DNA from 3 places in the Bacillus cereus group sp. BfR-BA-01316 genome. Region 1 is predicted to be linked to each of the others. Evidence: riboswitches for the same ligand, from Rfam matches in the RefSeq annotation. Region 1 holds a riboswitch; each other region holds the start of a gene.

Region 1 (4,934 bases):
TTTTACAATTTCATAAGCAGTCACTGTATGCCCTGCTTCTTTTAACAATTCATGTAGTAGTTGACCACTCTTGTCCGTCTCTTTCGTACGTGTATCAGAGATCGTAACGATTTTACAACGCACTTCTTTTGGAGCTTGTTTTTTATGTTCGATTACGCTCATTTTTTATCTTTCCTTTCTTACAGACTTTTCTTCATTTTATCATACATACCTTTACACAATTTTGTATGAAGCTAATGATACGTCATGATACGATATAAGTATGCACGCCCATAAAAAGGGAAAAAGATTATACTGTCTATTCCATGTCTTATACTTCTTTCACATAATTAGCTACTATTTAACTCTCCTTATATTTTCTACATAATAGATTTTATTTTAAAACTTGCATTACAAAATAATTCGGAGGTCCACACACTATGGAATTTTACAAAAAATTAACACCGACATTCATCCTCTTATTTGTCCCGCTATTTGCGGGCAGTAAAACTCCCACCTCAAAATTCGGCTGGAGCAAAGAAGTTAGGCGGGAGTCGGGCTACCCGTAAACGCCCGATTGGTGAGGGCTAATAATCAGTGGGGGATGCCCCCCCACTGATTAAAGTTTCACTTTATCGCTTCAATCACTGTCGGTTTTTCCTTAAAAGGCGCAATCCCATACGCTACATTAATAAGCATTATATTCGCAACGCTCTTTTTACTGTGCAGTGCATTTTGTGCAGGAAAAGCACGTCAACTGAAAGGGTGATTTCACATGTTCCAAAAGAAGCCGATAATTTGCAAATCATGTAAAAAGGAAATACAAACGTATGAAAAAGCGTGGATTCATATGCCATTTCCGGCGAGCGGTATGACAAATATGAAAAAGTATATTGAGCTAGATGGCGAAGTGTATTGTAGTTCATGCATTCAAATCGTAAATAAAACCAAATAAAAAAAGCTTTGCGCTCACTGCGCAAAGCTTTTTTTCATATATTATAGACCAGCTTGCTCTTTTAAAGTAGCTGCTTTGTCTGTACGTTCCCATGCAAGATCTACATCAGTACGTCCGAAGTGGCCGTAAGCTGCTGTTTGTTTGTAAATTGGGCGACGTAAGTCTAGCATTTTAATAATACCAGCTGGGCGAAGATCGAAGTTGTTACGAACTAGTTCTACTAATACGTCTTCAGATACTTTACCAGTGCCTAATGTATCAACTGAAATTGATACTGGTTGCGCTACGCCGATTGCGTATGCAAGTTGTACTTCTGCTTTGTCAGCAAGACCGGCTGCTACGATGTTTTTCGCAACATAACGAGCTGCATATGCTGCAGAACGGTCAACTTTCGTTGCATCTTTACCAGAGAATGCACCACCGCCATGGCGAGCATATCCACCGTAAGTATCAACGATGATTTTACGTCCTGTTAAACCAGCATCACCTTGTGGTCCACCAATTACGAAGCGGCCAGTTGGGTTAATGAAGAATTTCGTTTCTCCATCCATTAATTCTGCTGGAACTACAGCTTTAATTACGTGCTCTTTTAAATCGCGATCGATTTCTTCCCACGTAACATCTGGATGATGCTGTGTAGAAATTACAATTGTATCCACACGTACAGGTTTACCATTTTCATCATACTCAACTGTAACTTGCGTTTTTCCATCCGGACGTAAGTATGATAATGTGTCATCTTTACGTACTTCAGTTAAACGGCGAGCTAATTTGTGAGCAAGCGAGATTGGAAGTGGCATTAATTCTTGTGTTTCATTACATGCGAACCCAAACATTAAACCTTGGTCTCCCGCACCAATTGCCTCAATCTCAGCGTCAGTCATTTGACCTTCGCGTGCTTCTAGTGCTTGGTCAACACCCATAGCGATGTCAGCAGATTGCTCATCGATAGATGTTAAAACTGCACAAGTTTCTGCATCGAATCCGTATTTTGCGCGTGTGTAACCAATGCCTTGAATTGTTTCACGAACGATTTTTGGAATATCTACGTAAGTAGAAGTCGTAATTTCCCCCGCTACCAATACTAAACCAGTTGTTACAGTTGTTTCACAAGCTACACGTGCATTTGCGTCCTTTGCTAAGATCGCATCTAAAATTGAATCAGAAATTTGGTCACAAATTTTATCTGGATGTCCTTCAGTTACAGACTCAGATGTGAACAGATGACGTTTTTTTGTCATGTGGTAAACCTCCCTACAGTAATTGTATATATTGTACGGAACTCATCCTTAATTTGCCACAAACTGCGACATACATTTATTCTCCCACACAAGCATACAGAAAAACCTTTCCTACTTAACATAGAGGAAAGGTTTAATTTGCTACTTGCATACTGCTTTTTGCCCTTTGCTCTTATCGTTCGAGACCATTAGCCTCGCACAGGTTTTAGCACCTATTCACCTGTATTTACCACTACAAGTGAGGTTGCTGGGCTTCATCGGGCCTGTCCCTCCGCCAGCTCGGGATAAGAGAGTATCCGTCCCAACCTATACTAAAGAAATGATATTCATTTGTCAATTAATATTCACATTTTCCTGAAAGTTTTTCTCAATACGCATAGAATGAAATATTAATAAGGAAATGATACATTCACACAAACAAAAATAAATAAATAGTATACATTATTTATATAATTGTGTTATACTCTTGATGGGGATTACGAGAAATATTTCATTAAATGAAAAGGATGGTATATAAATATGAGTACTGTGAATGTCCAAATTGGTTTACATGAATTATTGAACGGAAGCAATGCACAGATTCAATTAAGTGTTCCGCAATTAGTGGAAAAAGTATTAATGCGAAACGAAGGAAAATTAACTTCTACTGGTGCCGTTTCTGCTTCAACAGGAAAATACACAGGACGTTCTCCTAAAGATAAATTTATTGTGAAGGAAGCATCGGTTGCTGACAAAATTGCTTGGGGAGCCGTGAACCAACCGATCTCTGAAGAACATTTTAATAAATTATATACAAAAGTTTTAGAATACTTAAAAGAAAAAGAAGAGTTATTCATCTTCAAAGGATTTGCTGGCGCTGATCGCAACTATCGCCTACCAATTCAAGTTGTTAACGAATATGCATGGCATAATTTGTTCGTACATCAATTATTTATTCGTCCAACTGAAGAAGAATTAACAACTCACGAATCAGAATTCACAATTGTTTCTGCACCAAACTTCAAAGCAGATCCAGCAATTGACGGTACAAATTCTGAAGCGTTCATTATGGTTTCATTCGAAAAACGTATCGTACTAATCGGTGGTACAGAATACGCTGGAGAAATGAAAAAATCAATCTTCTCTATTATGAACTTCTTACTACCTGAACAAGACATTCTTTCTATGCACTGCTCTTCAAACGTAGGCGAAGAAGGCGACGTAGCACTATTCTTCGGTTTATCTGGAACAGGCAAAACAACATTATCTGCTGATCCAAACCGTAAATTAATCGGTGACGATGAGCACGGTTGGTCTGATAACGGTGTATTCAATATTGAAGGCGGTTGCTATGCTAAATGTGTAAATCTTTCTCATGAGAAAGAACCACAAATCTTCGATGCAATCAAATTTGGTTCAGTTTTAGAAAACGTTGTCATTGATGGTCAAACACGCATCGCTGACTATAACGATACTACTTTAACAGAAAATACACGTGCCGCATACCCTATGCATGCGATTGACAATATCGTACTGCCAAGTGTTGCAGGACATCCAAATACAATTATTTTCTTAACTGCTGATGCATCTGGCGTATTGCCTCCAATCAGTAAGCTATCAAAAGAGCAAGCTATGTACCATTTCTTAAGCGGTTACACTAGTAAACTAGCAGGAACTGAGCGCGGTGTTACATCTCCGCAAGCTACATTCTCTACTTGCTTCGGTTCACCATTCTTACCGCTTGATGCATCTCGTTATGCTGAAATGCTTGGTGAGAAAATCGAGAAGCATGATGCAAAAGTATTCTTAGTAAACACTGGCTGGACTGGTGGCGAATATGGCGTTGGTAAACGTATGAACTTAGGTTACACTCGTGCAATGATTCAAGCAGCACTAAGCGGTGAACTTGCTAAAGCTGAAACTACAAAACACGACATCTTTGGCCTTGAAGTACCTCGTCACGTTCCAGGTGTACCTGACGAAGTATTAATGCCTGAACAAACTTGGGCTGATAAAGATGCTTACAAAGCGAAGGCAATTGAGCTTGCAAACGAATTTAAAGAAAACTTCACAAAATTCGATAGCGTTTCTGAAAATATTATTAACTTAGGCGGTCCAATCGCTTAATATATAAACTTTCTGTTGCAATAACCCTTTACTCATATGAATAAGTATCGTGTAGCCAAAAGTTTCGCGTACTCACCGACAAAACCCAATGCGGCTTAACGGTTACACATACTTACATAAAAAAGAAGCTTACGTGAAAAACGTAAGCTTCTTTCTATATATTCTTTAATTTACCCACATACAAACCACAGCTTCGAACATATAAACTATTTTCCCACTCACTACATCCTTCTGGTTTCACATCGTATGGGATTAAAAAAGGCTCTGACCGCTTCTATCCGTCGCCAAATCCTCTATTCCATCTGAAAAAGTTCCTAACCTAATTTTCAATTGATATACTCGGATTTTCACACATACAAATCAAGGATTTGAAAATATAGATAGATTTCCGGCTCACTTACTCCTTCTGGTTTCACACCGCATGGGGGCAAAAAAAGCTCTGACCGCTTCTATCCACCGCCGGATCCTCTATTCCATCTAAAAAGGGGCTTTTTATCTTTTTTAGCTTTTTGTTAATTCCTCTTCATCCTTCATACTATAGTAACCTAAATTAATAACAATTAAGAAATAACCACCCATAATCCCAACTGCAAATGCCCACATAACCATATGGTGCTCAATTTCGTACATAATAATTGCACCAAGGATCGCCG
Region 2 (4,934 bases), on a different contig from region 1:
GCAACAGAATTACTCATAATAATTGTCGCCCCGTCTGGAAGTTCTTTTAAGCTCTTATATTTTTGAGAGTACACGCCAATTGGTTCTAAATGAATTTTCCCCGCTATTTCAAAATCATATTTTTTATCTTTAATTTCTTTTTCTAAATACGGAATGTGCTGGAAGTAGTTTGCATCTAAATCCTTATCCGCCAATGATTTATTCGGCAACACGTAATCTTGGAATTTTTTAATTTCTAACTCAATTCCTTTTTTCTCAAGTAACGGCTTTGCCTTTTCTAAAATAACAGCGTGCGGTACGTTAGAAGCACCAACAACTAGTTTCTTTTCATCTTTATCTTTCCCACCACAAGCAGCTAGCCCAAAAATCGAAGTTGTAATAAGTGCTGTAAGTAATAATTTTTTCATTTGAAATACCCTCCCGTTTTTCATTATCTTTTATCTATTCGAGTCGTTACACTATCACCAATCCACTGAATGAAAAATACAACTAGTAATACACAAATTGTCGCAACGATTGTTACATCGTTATTTCCTCGCTGGAACCCTTCTAAATAAGCAAGTGTTCCAAGGCCACCAGCACCAACAACACCTGCCATTGCTGTATAACCTACTAAAGCAATTGTCGTTACCGTAATACCAGATACTAATGCTGGTAACGCTTCTGGAATTAATACTTTCAAAATGATTGTGCTTGTTTTTGCTCCCATTGCTTTTGAAGCTTCAATTACACCTTTATCAATTTCACGAAGTGCGATTTCAACCATTCTCGCGTAAAATGGTGCCGCTCCAATAATTAAAGCTGGCAGCGCTGCACTCGCTCCGAGAATTGTTCCGAGAAGAATCTTTGTGAATGGGATTAATAAAATAATTAAAATGATGAACGGTATAGAACGGAAAATGTTTACAAACGCTCCAATCACCGTATTAATCGCTTTATTTTCCCATAAATTATCTTTCGCTGTCATAAAGAGTAATAGTCCTAAAATAAGTCCTAAAACAAATGTGGCAAGCGCTGCGATTGCCGTCATATATAACGTTTCACCAGTTGCTTCTAACATTTGATTCCAATCAACATTTGCGATTAACTTATCCATGTGCAATCACCTCCAGCTCTACTTGATCTTGATGAATCCCTTCTATTGCTTGCTGGATTGCTGTTTCTTCACCATTTAAATGAACGACTAAACTTCCGTAAGAGCCGTTATTCGTTTGTGCGATATTTCCTTGCAAAATGCTAACTTCTATATCACCGCGCTGCATTAACCTTTGAAGTACCGGTCTTTCTACCGCTTCACCGACAAACTGCAAACGAATTACTTTTCCATCTGGATACTTTTCTATTAAACTTTCAATCGTTTCATTCGTATCTTCAGAATCAGTTAACTGCTGTACAAATCGTTTTGTAATGTCTTGCTGTGGATTACGGAATACGTCAAGTACTGGACCCGTTTCTACGATCTTCCCTTTCTCCATTACAGCAACTCGATTACAAATTTTGCGAATAACGTGCATCTCATGCGTAATCAATACAATTGTTAATCCGAGACGCTTATTAATATCTAACAATAAATCCAAAATTTGATCCGTCGTTTCCGGATCAAGAGCTGACGTTGCTTCATCACATAAAAGTACTTGTGGATTGTTAGCTAACGCTCTTGCAATCCCGACGCGCTGCTTTTGTCCACCACTTAGCTGAGATGGGTACGCGTCTCCTCTTCCCTCTAATCCAACAAGATGAATTAACTCATCGACACGTTTTCTTCTCTCCGCCTTATCGACACCTGCAATTTCAAGTGGGAATGCGATATTTTCACGCACAGTTCGTGACCAAAGTAAGTTGAAATGCTGAAAAATCATTCCGATTTCTTGTCTTGCCTTACGAAGTTCATTTCCAGTAATTGCTGAAATCACACGATTCGCAATTGTAATTTGCCCAGACGTTGGTTTCTCTAACTGATTAAACAATCGGATTAAAGAACTTTTCCCAGCGCCACTATATCCGATAACACCAAATATTTCGCCTTTCTCTATTTGTAAGTTGGCGTTATCTACAGCAGTGACATCACCGCTTTTTGCCTTATATATTTTCTTTACATTCTCTAATAAAATCATGGTGTATCACCCCTTTTTTAAATAAAAAGCGCAAGCGGCTCGTTTAGAACAAGAGGGCGTTGGAATCCCTGACGTAGAGGCGCTTTTTGCCTCATAGGAAGGGATGAAACGACCGACTGTTCTAGCCGCTGGAGCTAGATTTCATAAAGATTTTAGATTTACTCCGCAATTTTTTATTTTTGATGCGTGTAATCTATCGCTACTGCTCATCTTGCTGTTTGAATGTCCTCCGCATTCAAACAACAAAAAAACCTTTCCGCTTCTAGAGAAGCAGAAAGGTTTATATGCGTATATAACAACATTATACCTCTCTCTCATCTCTCAAAGCATTTGCTTTGCAGGAATTGGCACCATTTCAACATAAGTTGACGGTTGCCGGGCTTCACAGGGCACAGTCCCTCCACCTCTCTTAATAAGAGAAATCAGATTAAATTTTCGTCTGATTTAAAATTTATGAAATTGTCTATATTTTATGAATTGAATTGTATCAATATCCACATGCTGTGTCAACAGAAATTTTCGTAAAAAAAGAAACTTCAGAATTTTAAGCTCCGACTGACATCGGTTTACATATATGAAACATCGATTCAACTAATAACATCGTTCGATACGTTCCAGAATATTGTACCCGTCCATCACTCATTAACTTTTGCAACCTCATATTTCCAGTCACTAATTTTTGTACATCCTCTTCCTCTAAACAAACGATTTGTTCCGTTCCTCTCGCCTCTTTCAAAAGTTCTATATAATCTCTTGAAATTTGTAACGAACAGCATTCATCTCCAAAACGAAAATTAACAGTTCTTTCTCCTTGCCTTAAAAGCGGTTCTAAATGATATTGACCATTAGCGTAATTTACAAATGATTGCAGCAAAGAATATAATTTCATCCTAAATCACATCCCTCATATCACTTTCTATTACATACCATTCCCTCTTATTAAAGAGCAATCCTGTTACTTTCGCTCGACAAATACTGTATCTATCACGCATGTCGACATATTTCCCAAGAAATATGTCGAGGCGGCAAAAACTTTGCCGCCTACTTTAATTCCGTATATAAATATTCAACCGAATGAAATGCATATATTTTCTTCATCAGTGTCCCATTTTCAAAAATAAGTAAACACGGTACACTTTCTATCCCATACTCTTTCGCTAAATGCGGGGCATAATTTAAATCTAACATTCCAATTTTCAAATCTTCAATCGTCATCTCGACGACCGTTAACATCTTCTTTGCTAATTGGCATGTTCCACACATTGGTGTATACACATATAACACTGTTTTTTCTTCATTTCCTATTAGGGCTGTAGCTTCGGCACCTGTCCAATCAATCACTTCTATCATTCCTTACCGTAAATATTCTGTATAAACGTCAATGTCAGCTCCCCATAACACATTTGCTAAATGTGAAGAAGGTGCAGTCGCCACCTCGCGATACGAGCGATCAATATAAATATGCTCTGCTTGCGGAAATTCTTTTCGGAATTGTTTCCTTAACTTTTCTCCTGCATCATCAGCATCCACTAGCACATATACGTCCTTATCAAAAAATTGATCAATGAGCTCATCCATTTTCGACAAACCAATTGTACCATTTGTACAAACAATTTCCACTGGTTCACGAATAATAGATTCAATCTTTCTTCTATCCGATTTACCTTCTACAATAATGACTTTTTCCACATAAATCATATGTCATCACCCGATCACCATATACTATACAACCTTTAACTTAGTATATAGTATATTCGTTATTTTCATGTTGTTTCCTGTTTATTTTTGCAAAAGAAAAGCGGAAGCGGATCGCTCAGAACAAGAGGGCATTGGAACTCCTGAACTAGAGGCGCCTTTTGCCTCAAGTGAAGGAGTGAAATGACCGACTGTTCTAGCCGCTGGAGCTGGATCATAACGAAAAGCGGAACCGACTGTTTAGCCCTGTTGGCTAAGGTTCTTTCGCACAAAAAACACATGAAATCTTACCGAAGAGAAGTTATTCCCCTAATAGCTGATTCATTTATATGTGATTTAAAACTTATTATGTACATAAAATAAAAAAGGACAGCACAAAGGCTGTCCTTTTTCTTCGACTATAATTAGTCTTGGTTTGTCATTTCTGCATATTTTTCTGCAGTTAATAACTTCTCAACTTGGCTTGCATCAGAAAGTTCAACTTTAACCATCCATGCACCCTCGTATGGAGATTCGTTAACTAGTTCTGGTTGGTCACTTAATTCTTCGTTTACTGCTACAACTTTACCACTTACAGGTGCGTATAATTCAGAAACTGTTTTAACAGATTCTACGCTTCCGAATGGCTCGTCAGCTTGAATTGTTGCACCTACTTCAGGAAGTTCAACGAATACGATATCGCCTAACTCACCTTGCGCAAAATGAGTAATACCGATAACAACCGCATTACCTTCTGTTTTTACCCATTCGTGTTCTTCAGAGTAACGTAAATTATTTGGAATGCTCATGACTGTACCTCCAGTGAATGTATTAATTATGTAAAAATACCTTATTGGTACTTTTTCCACACACTTTCAAACTGCTCTTCGTTAAAACCAAGTGTTACACTCGTTCCATCTGTTACAATTGGACGTTTAATTAACATGCCATCAGATGCTAAAAGCTCGTACATTTCGTCTTCGCTTGCATCCTTTAACTTATCTTTTAAACCAAGTTCGCGGTAACGCATACCACTTGTATTAAAGAATTTTTTTAATGGTAATTCACTTTTCTCATGTAAATTACGTAAATCTTCTTTTGACGGTGGATTTTCAACAATATGAATCATCTCATATGCTACATCGT
Region 3 (4,934 bases), on a different contig from region 1:
TGTTGATAAATTTCTTTCTCATTTTTGCTGGTTTTCATATTTTCACCCCTGTTTGTAGTATGAGATATCTCCTATTATTTTTACAAGGAAGAATGATACGATTTATGTAAATTTGTTTTTGTAGAAAAGAGGGTGTGAGGGGTTTATGAAAAAATATAAAACATTGCTATTTGATGTGGATGATACGTTACTAGATTTTCAAAAGGCTGAGAAAATTGCTTTACGGATGCTTTTTGAAGAGAAGGAGCTTCTTTTAACTGATGAGATAGAGGATCGTTATAACAAAATAAATAAAAGTCTTTGGGGTTCTTTTGAAAAAGGTGAAATAACGCGAAATGAAGTTGTAAATACACGATTTTCCATTTTGTTTAAAGAGTACGGGGAAGAAGTAGATGGAATATTATTCGAAAATAATTATCGTAGCTACTTAGAAGAAGGAAACCAACTCATGCAGGGTGCGTTTGAATTTATAAATCAAATTCAAAGTAAGTATGATTTATATATAGTGACAAACGGTATTTTTAAGACGCAAGATAAACGTTTGCGTAATGCAGGATTACATGCATTGTTTAAAGATATTTTTGTTTCTGAAGATACGGGATTCCAAAAGCCGATGAAAGAGTATTTTGATTATGTTTTTGAACGTATTCCTAACTTCGCTTCTGAAGAAGGGCTCATTATTGGGGATTCGTTAAGCGCCGATATTAAAGGTGGATATGTAGCAGGAATTGATACTTGTTGGTTTAATCCAGAAAAGAAATCAAATGATAGCGAGATTGTGCCAACATATGAAGTGCATAAGTTTGAAGAATTATACGCACTATTAAAGCAGCATGTATAATACAAATAGGCAGTGGAACTTTTGTCCCCACTGCCTATTTGTATTAATTTTTAGTTTCGTTATGTTTAGGAAGCGGAAATGCATTACCAATTGCCGCCGCCCCGAGCATCGGTAATAATAAATTGAGCGGGAAAAACATGAGTAATAGTAATGTTATAGCTATTGGTTTTCTTAATGCATAGCTTGAAATAGCTGTCGTGACGATGGCTACAGAAGCTATTGGATCTATAGGGATAATAGAAGCTATAGCATATCCGATACTTGATCCAGCAAATATAATTGGGAAAATATGTCCGCCGCGCCAACCCGTATTTAAACAAACGGCAGTAATACATAATTTTAAAACCCCTGAAAGAAGTAGTACCCAGAAAGATAAATGGCTCCATTCAACGACTAAATCTTTTAATTGATGTTCCCCTGAAAATAACGTATACGGGAGAAAAGTTCCTGTAACTCCTAATAAAATACCGCCTATAATTCCAAGTGATACCTTGTATTCCCTGAAGGGGTGGATTAATTTCTCTAATGTGAATTCTAATTTGAAATAAAAGAAACCAACTATAGCACCAATGCTAGCAAGTGGTAGAAAGGCGATCCATTCATTAAGAGAAAGGGAACCTTCCCCGAAATCAACAATAAAGGATCCACGATTATCGAGTTTACTAAGCAATAAATAAACGGAAAAACCAGCAAAAGTGGTAGCTAAATATACAATTGCTTTTTTTCCTTTAGAAAATTCGTTAATTTGTTCACCCTCATTTTCATTCGGAGCTAAGAAACCGAATAATGGTGCATTAAAAATTACACTTAAAGTAGCACCAATTCCAACTTCTGTTAGTTCATTCATCCCTTTTAAAGCAAATTTAAAGCGATCTCCTACCCATGTACAAAGTCCACCGATAATTCCAACAAGTGCTGCTTCTGGGCCTAAACTAGCTCCAAATATTAAAACGATAATCGCAGTTAAAGTAGCTTTATGTACAAAACTGTATTCAATTCTACCTGTTTTTTTATATTCAGCCATCACTTCCGGCATAAGGCGTGGATATGTACCGAAGTATTTTTGTGTTAAACCAACGAGGATACCACCGATGATTGTTACACAAACGGTGTAATAAGGGGGAGAAGAGAAAATAGTAGGTAAGTATCCCCAAATAAAGTGAATTCCGATATTTATTGTAACTAAAAATAACCAGACTGTAGCTCCTACTATAGAGCCTAAAAGAATGCCATATAGGACGAGTATATAGTGCATGTCCTTTTTATTTGTCATGTTGTACCTCCGTTATGTAAGTTTTAATGTAGAAAGGATTGAATATGCTAGTGTGAAATGAATTGAATATATATAGTATCTTTTTGAGGGATTGGCTTATTCAATATATTGAGATCTCATGAAAATTTGAAACCAACGCGGTTAAACCACTTATTTAATTCTATATATTGATCGGAGTTTTTAAAAGGTCTTTTTCAAATAAATATGGAATATATTTCTTTTGTTGTTTATATTAAATTCCTTACATTTAATTTAGAACATTCAGAAAAACCATTTGACATCAGGAAATTATTGCTATAAAATCAACGGTAATTGCATAGTCTTATCAAGAAAAGGTGGAGGGACAGGCCCGATGAAACCTTGGCAACAGCCGAATAACGGAATTGTGCCAAATCCTGCAGGTAATAATCCTGAGAGATAAGAAAGAGCCTTTAGAGCGTGTTTTCAAACTGCTCCTTTCTTGTTTTCAGGAAAGGGGTAGTTTTTTATTTTGCATAAAGTGAAACTTTAATCAGTGGGGGTTTTGTCCCTCTCCCACTGATTATTAGCCTTCACCAATCGGGCAGTTATCTCCCGCATAACTTCCTCGCATTCGCTGAATTTTGAGGTGGGAGTCTTACTGCCCGCAAATAGGGGGATAAAAGAAAGGAGAATGAGAGATGGGAGAATCATGGGGGAAAGGAACGATTTGTGTGCAAGGTGGCTATACGCCAAAAAATGGTGAGCCGCGTGTTTTGCCACTTTATCAAAGTACAACGTATAAATACGATACGTCAGATGATTTAGCAGCACTATTTAATTTAGAGGCAGAAGGATATATATATACGCGTATTGGAAATCCTACTCTAGCTGCATTTGAGCAGAAGTTATCAGATTTAGAAGGCGGTGTAGGGGCTGTTGCAACAGCTTCTGGGCAGGCAGCTATTATGCTTGCGGTTTTAAATATTTGCAGTAGTGGAGACCATTTACTTTGTTCTTCAACTGTTTACGGAGGAACGTTTAATTTATTTGGAGTGAGTTTGCGTAAGCTTGGCATCGATGTTACGTTCTTTAATCCTAATTTAACGGCAGATGAAATTGCGGCACTTGCTAATGATAAGACAAAACTCGTTTATGCAGAATCGTTAGGAAATCCAGCAATGAACGTTTTGAATTTCAAAGAACTTTCAACGGCAGCAAAAGAATTAGAAGTACCTTTTATCGTTGATAATACATTAGCGACGCCTTATTTATGCCAGGCGTTTGAACATGGGGCAAATATCATTGTCCATTCTACAACGAAATATATTGATGGCCATGCAAGTTCTCTAGGCGGCATTGTAATAGATGGAGGGAACTTCGACTGGACAAATGGAAAATATCCTGAGCTTGTCGAATCTGATCCGAGTTATCACGGCGTAAGCTATGTTCAAAATTTTGGAGCAGCAGCGTATATTGTGAAAGCGCGTGTTCAATTATTAAGAGACTATGGAAACTGTATGAGCCCATTCAATGCATATATTAGCAACATTGGCCTGGAAACATTGCATTTACGAATGGAGCGTCATAGTGAAAATGCTCTCGAAGTTGCTAAGTGGCTTGCTAATCATGATCGTATTGAATGGGTGAATTATCCGGGGTTAGATAGTAATGAAAGTTACTCGTTAGCACAAAAATATTTGAAAAAAGGTGCTAGTGGAGTTTTAACTTTCGGTATTAAAGGCGGATTAGAAGCAGCAAAAGAATTTATCGCAAATGTAAAACTTGCAACTCTTGTAACGCATGTAGCTGATGCAAGAACTTGTGTAATACATCCTGCTAGTACGACGCACAGACAATTAAGCACAGAAAATCAGCGTTTAGCTGGCGTTACATCTGATTTAATCCGTTTATCGGTCGGTATAGAAGATGTTTCTGATATTATTGCAGATTTAGAAGCGGCGCTAGTCGGAGGCAAACAACATGCCGATCATAATTGATAAAGATTTACCAGCTCGCAAAGTATTGCAGAAGGAAAATATTTTTGTAATGACGAAGGAGCGAGCAGTAACACAAGATATACGTGCTTTGAAAATTGCTATATTAAATTTAATGCCTACAAAGCAAGAAACAGAGGCGCAATTACTTCGTTTAATTGGAAATACACCGTTGCAATTAGATGTTCATTTACTTCATATGGAATCGCATCTGTCTCGCAATGTAGCGCAGGACCATTTAACGAGCTTCTATAAAACATTTCGTGATATTGAGAATGAAAAATTTGATGGACTCATTATTACAGGAGCACCAGTTGAAACTCTTTCTTTTGAAGAGGTAGATTATTGGGAAGAGCTTGGACGTATTATGGAGTATTCAAAAACGAATGTAACATCGACGCTTCATATTTGCTGGGGGGCACAAGCAGGTTTGTATTATCACTATGGTGTGCCGAAGTATTCTCTTGCGGAAAAAATGTTTGGTGTATTTGAACATGAGGTTCGCGAGCAACATGTGAAATTGTTACAAGGGTTTGATGAAGTGTTTTTTGCTCCGCATTCTCGTCATACAGAAGTACGAGAGAGCGACATTGAAAAAGTGAAAGAATTAACGTTATTAGCCAATTCTGAAGAAGCGGGTGTTCATCTTGCTATTGGGCAAGAGGGAAGGCAAGTTTTCGCACTCGGACATAGTGAATATAGTTGTGATACGTTAAAGCAAGAATACGAGCGGGACTGCCAAAAAGGGTTAAATATTGATGTGCCAAAAAATTATTTTAAACATAATAATCCAGATGAGAAGCCACTTGTTAGGTGGAGGAGTCATGGGAACTTATTATTCTCTAATTGGCTGAATTATTATGTG

What was found. A riboswitch is a leader RNA that binds a small molecule or an ion and turns the genes downstream of it on or off. The one in region 1 is predicted to bind S-adenosylmethionine.
Region 2: another riboswitch for S-adenosylmethionine. It lies ahead of MR071_RS01125 (methionine ABC transporter ATP-binding protein); the one in region 1 lies ahead of metK (methionine adenosyltransferase).
Region 3: another riboswitch for S-adenosylmethionine. It lies ahead of MR071_RS09040 (bifunctional O-acetylhomoserine aminocarboxypropyltransferase/cysteine synthase); the one in region 1 lies ahead of metK (methionine adenosyltransferase).

Annotation. Positions count from the first base shown of each region.
Region 1 is NZ_JAKUGX010000009.1:30,724-35,657, forward strand. It holds gene MR071_RS09655 (MogA/MoaB family molybdenum cofactor biosynthesis protein) at 1-162, opposite strand, end outside; gene MR071_RS09660 (hypothetical protein) at 755-934, shown strand; gene metK (methionine adenosyltransferase) at 976-2,175, opposite strand; SAM riboswitch class I at 2,345-2,466, opposite strand; gene pckA (phosphoenolpyruvate carboxykinase (ATP)) at 2,695-4,281, shown strand; gene MR071_RS09675 (ATP synthase subunit I) at 4,783-4,934, opposite strand, start outside.
Region 2 is NZ_JAKUGX010000001.1:218,365-223,298, reverse strand. It holds gene metQ (methionine ABC transporter substrate-binding lipoprotein MetQ) at 1-407, opposite strand, end outside; gene MR071_RS01130 (methionine ABC transporter permease) at 431-1,096, opposite strand; gene MR071_RS01125 (methionine ABC transporter ATP-binding protein) at 1,089-2,114, opposite strand; SAM riboswitch class I at 2,426-2,533, opposite strand; gene MR071_RS01120 (hypothetical protein) at 2,659-3,003, opposite strand; gene MR071_RS01115 (thioredoxin family protein) at 3,156-3,464, opposite strand; gene MR071_RS01110 (toprim domain-containing protein) at 3,468-3,812, opposite strand; gene gcvH (glycine cleavage system protein GcvH) at 4,214-4,597, opposite strand; gene MR071_RS01100 (arsenate reductase family protein) at 4,639-4,934, opposite strand, start outside.
Region 3 is NZ_JAKUGX010000008.1:41,094-46,027, reverse strand. It holds partial or broken gene MR071_RS09055 (transcriptional regulator YeiL) at 1-38, opposite strand, end outside; gene MR071_RS09050 (YjjG family noncanonical pyrimidine nucleotidase) at 146-841, shown strand; gene MR071_RS09045 (chloride channel protein) at 885-2,114, opposite strand; SAM riboswitch class I at 2,434-2,538, shown strand; gene MR071_RS09040 (bifunctional O-acetylhomoserine aminocarboxypropyltransferase/cysteine synthase) at 2,774-4,072, shown strand; gene metA (homoserine O-acetyltransferase MetA) at 4,056-4,934, shown strand, end outside.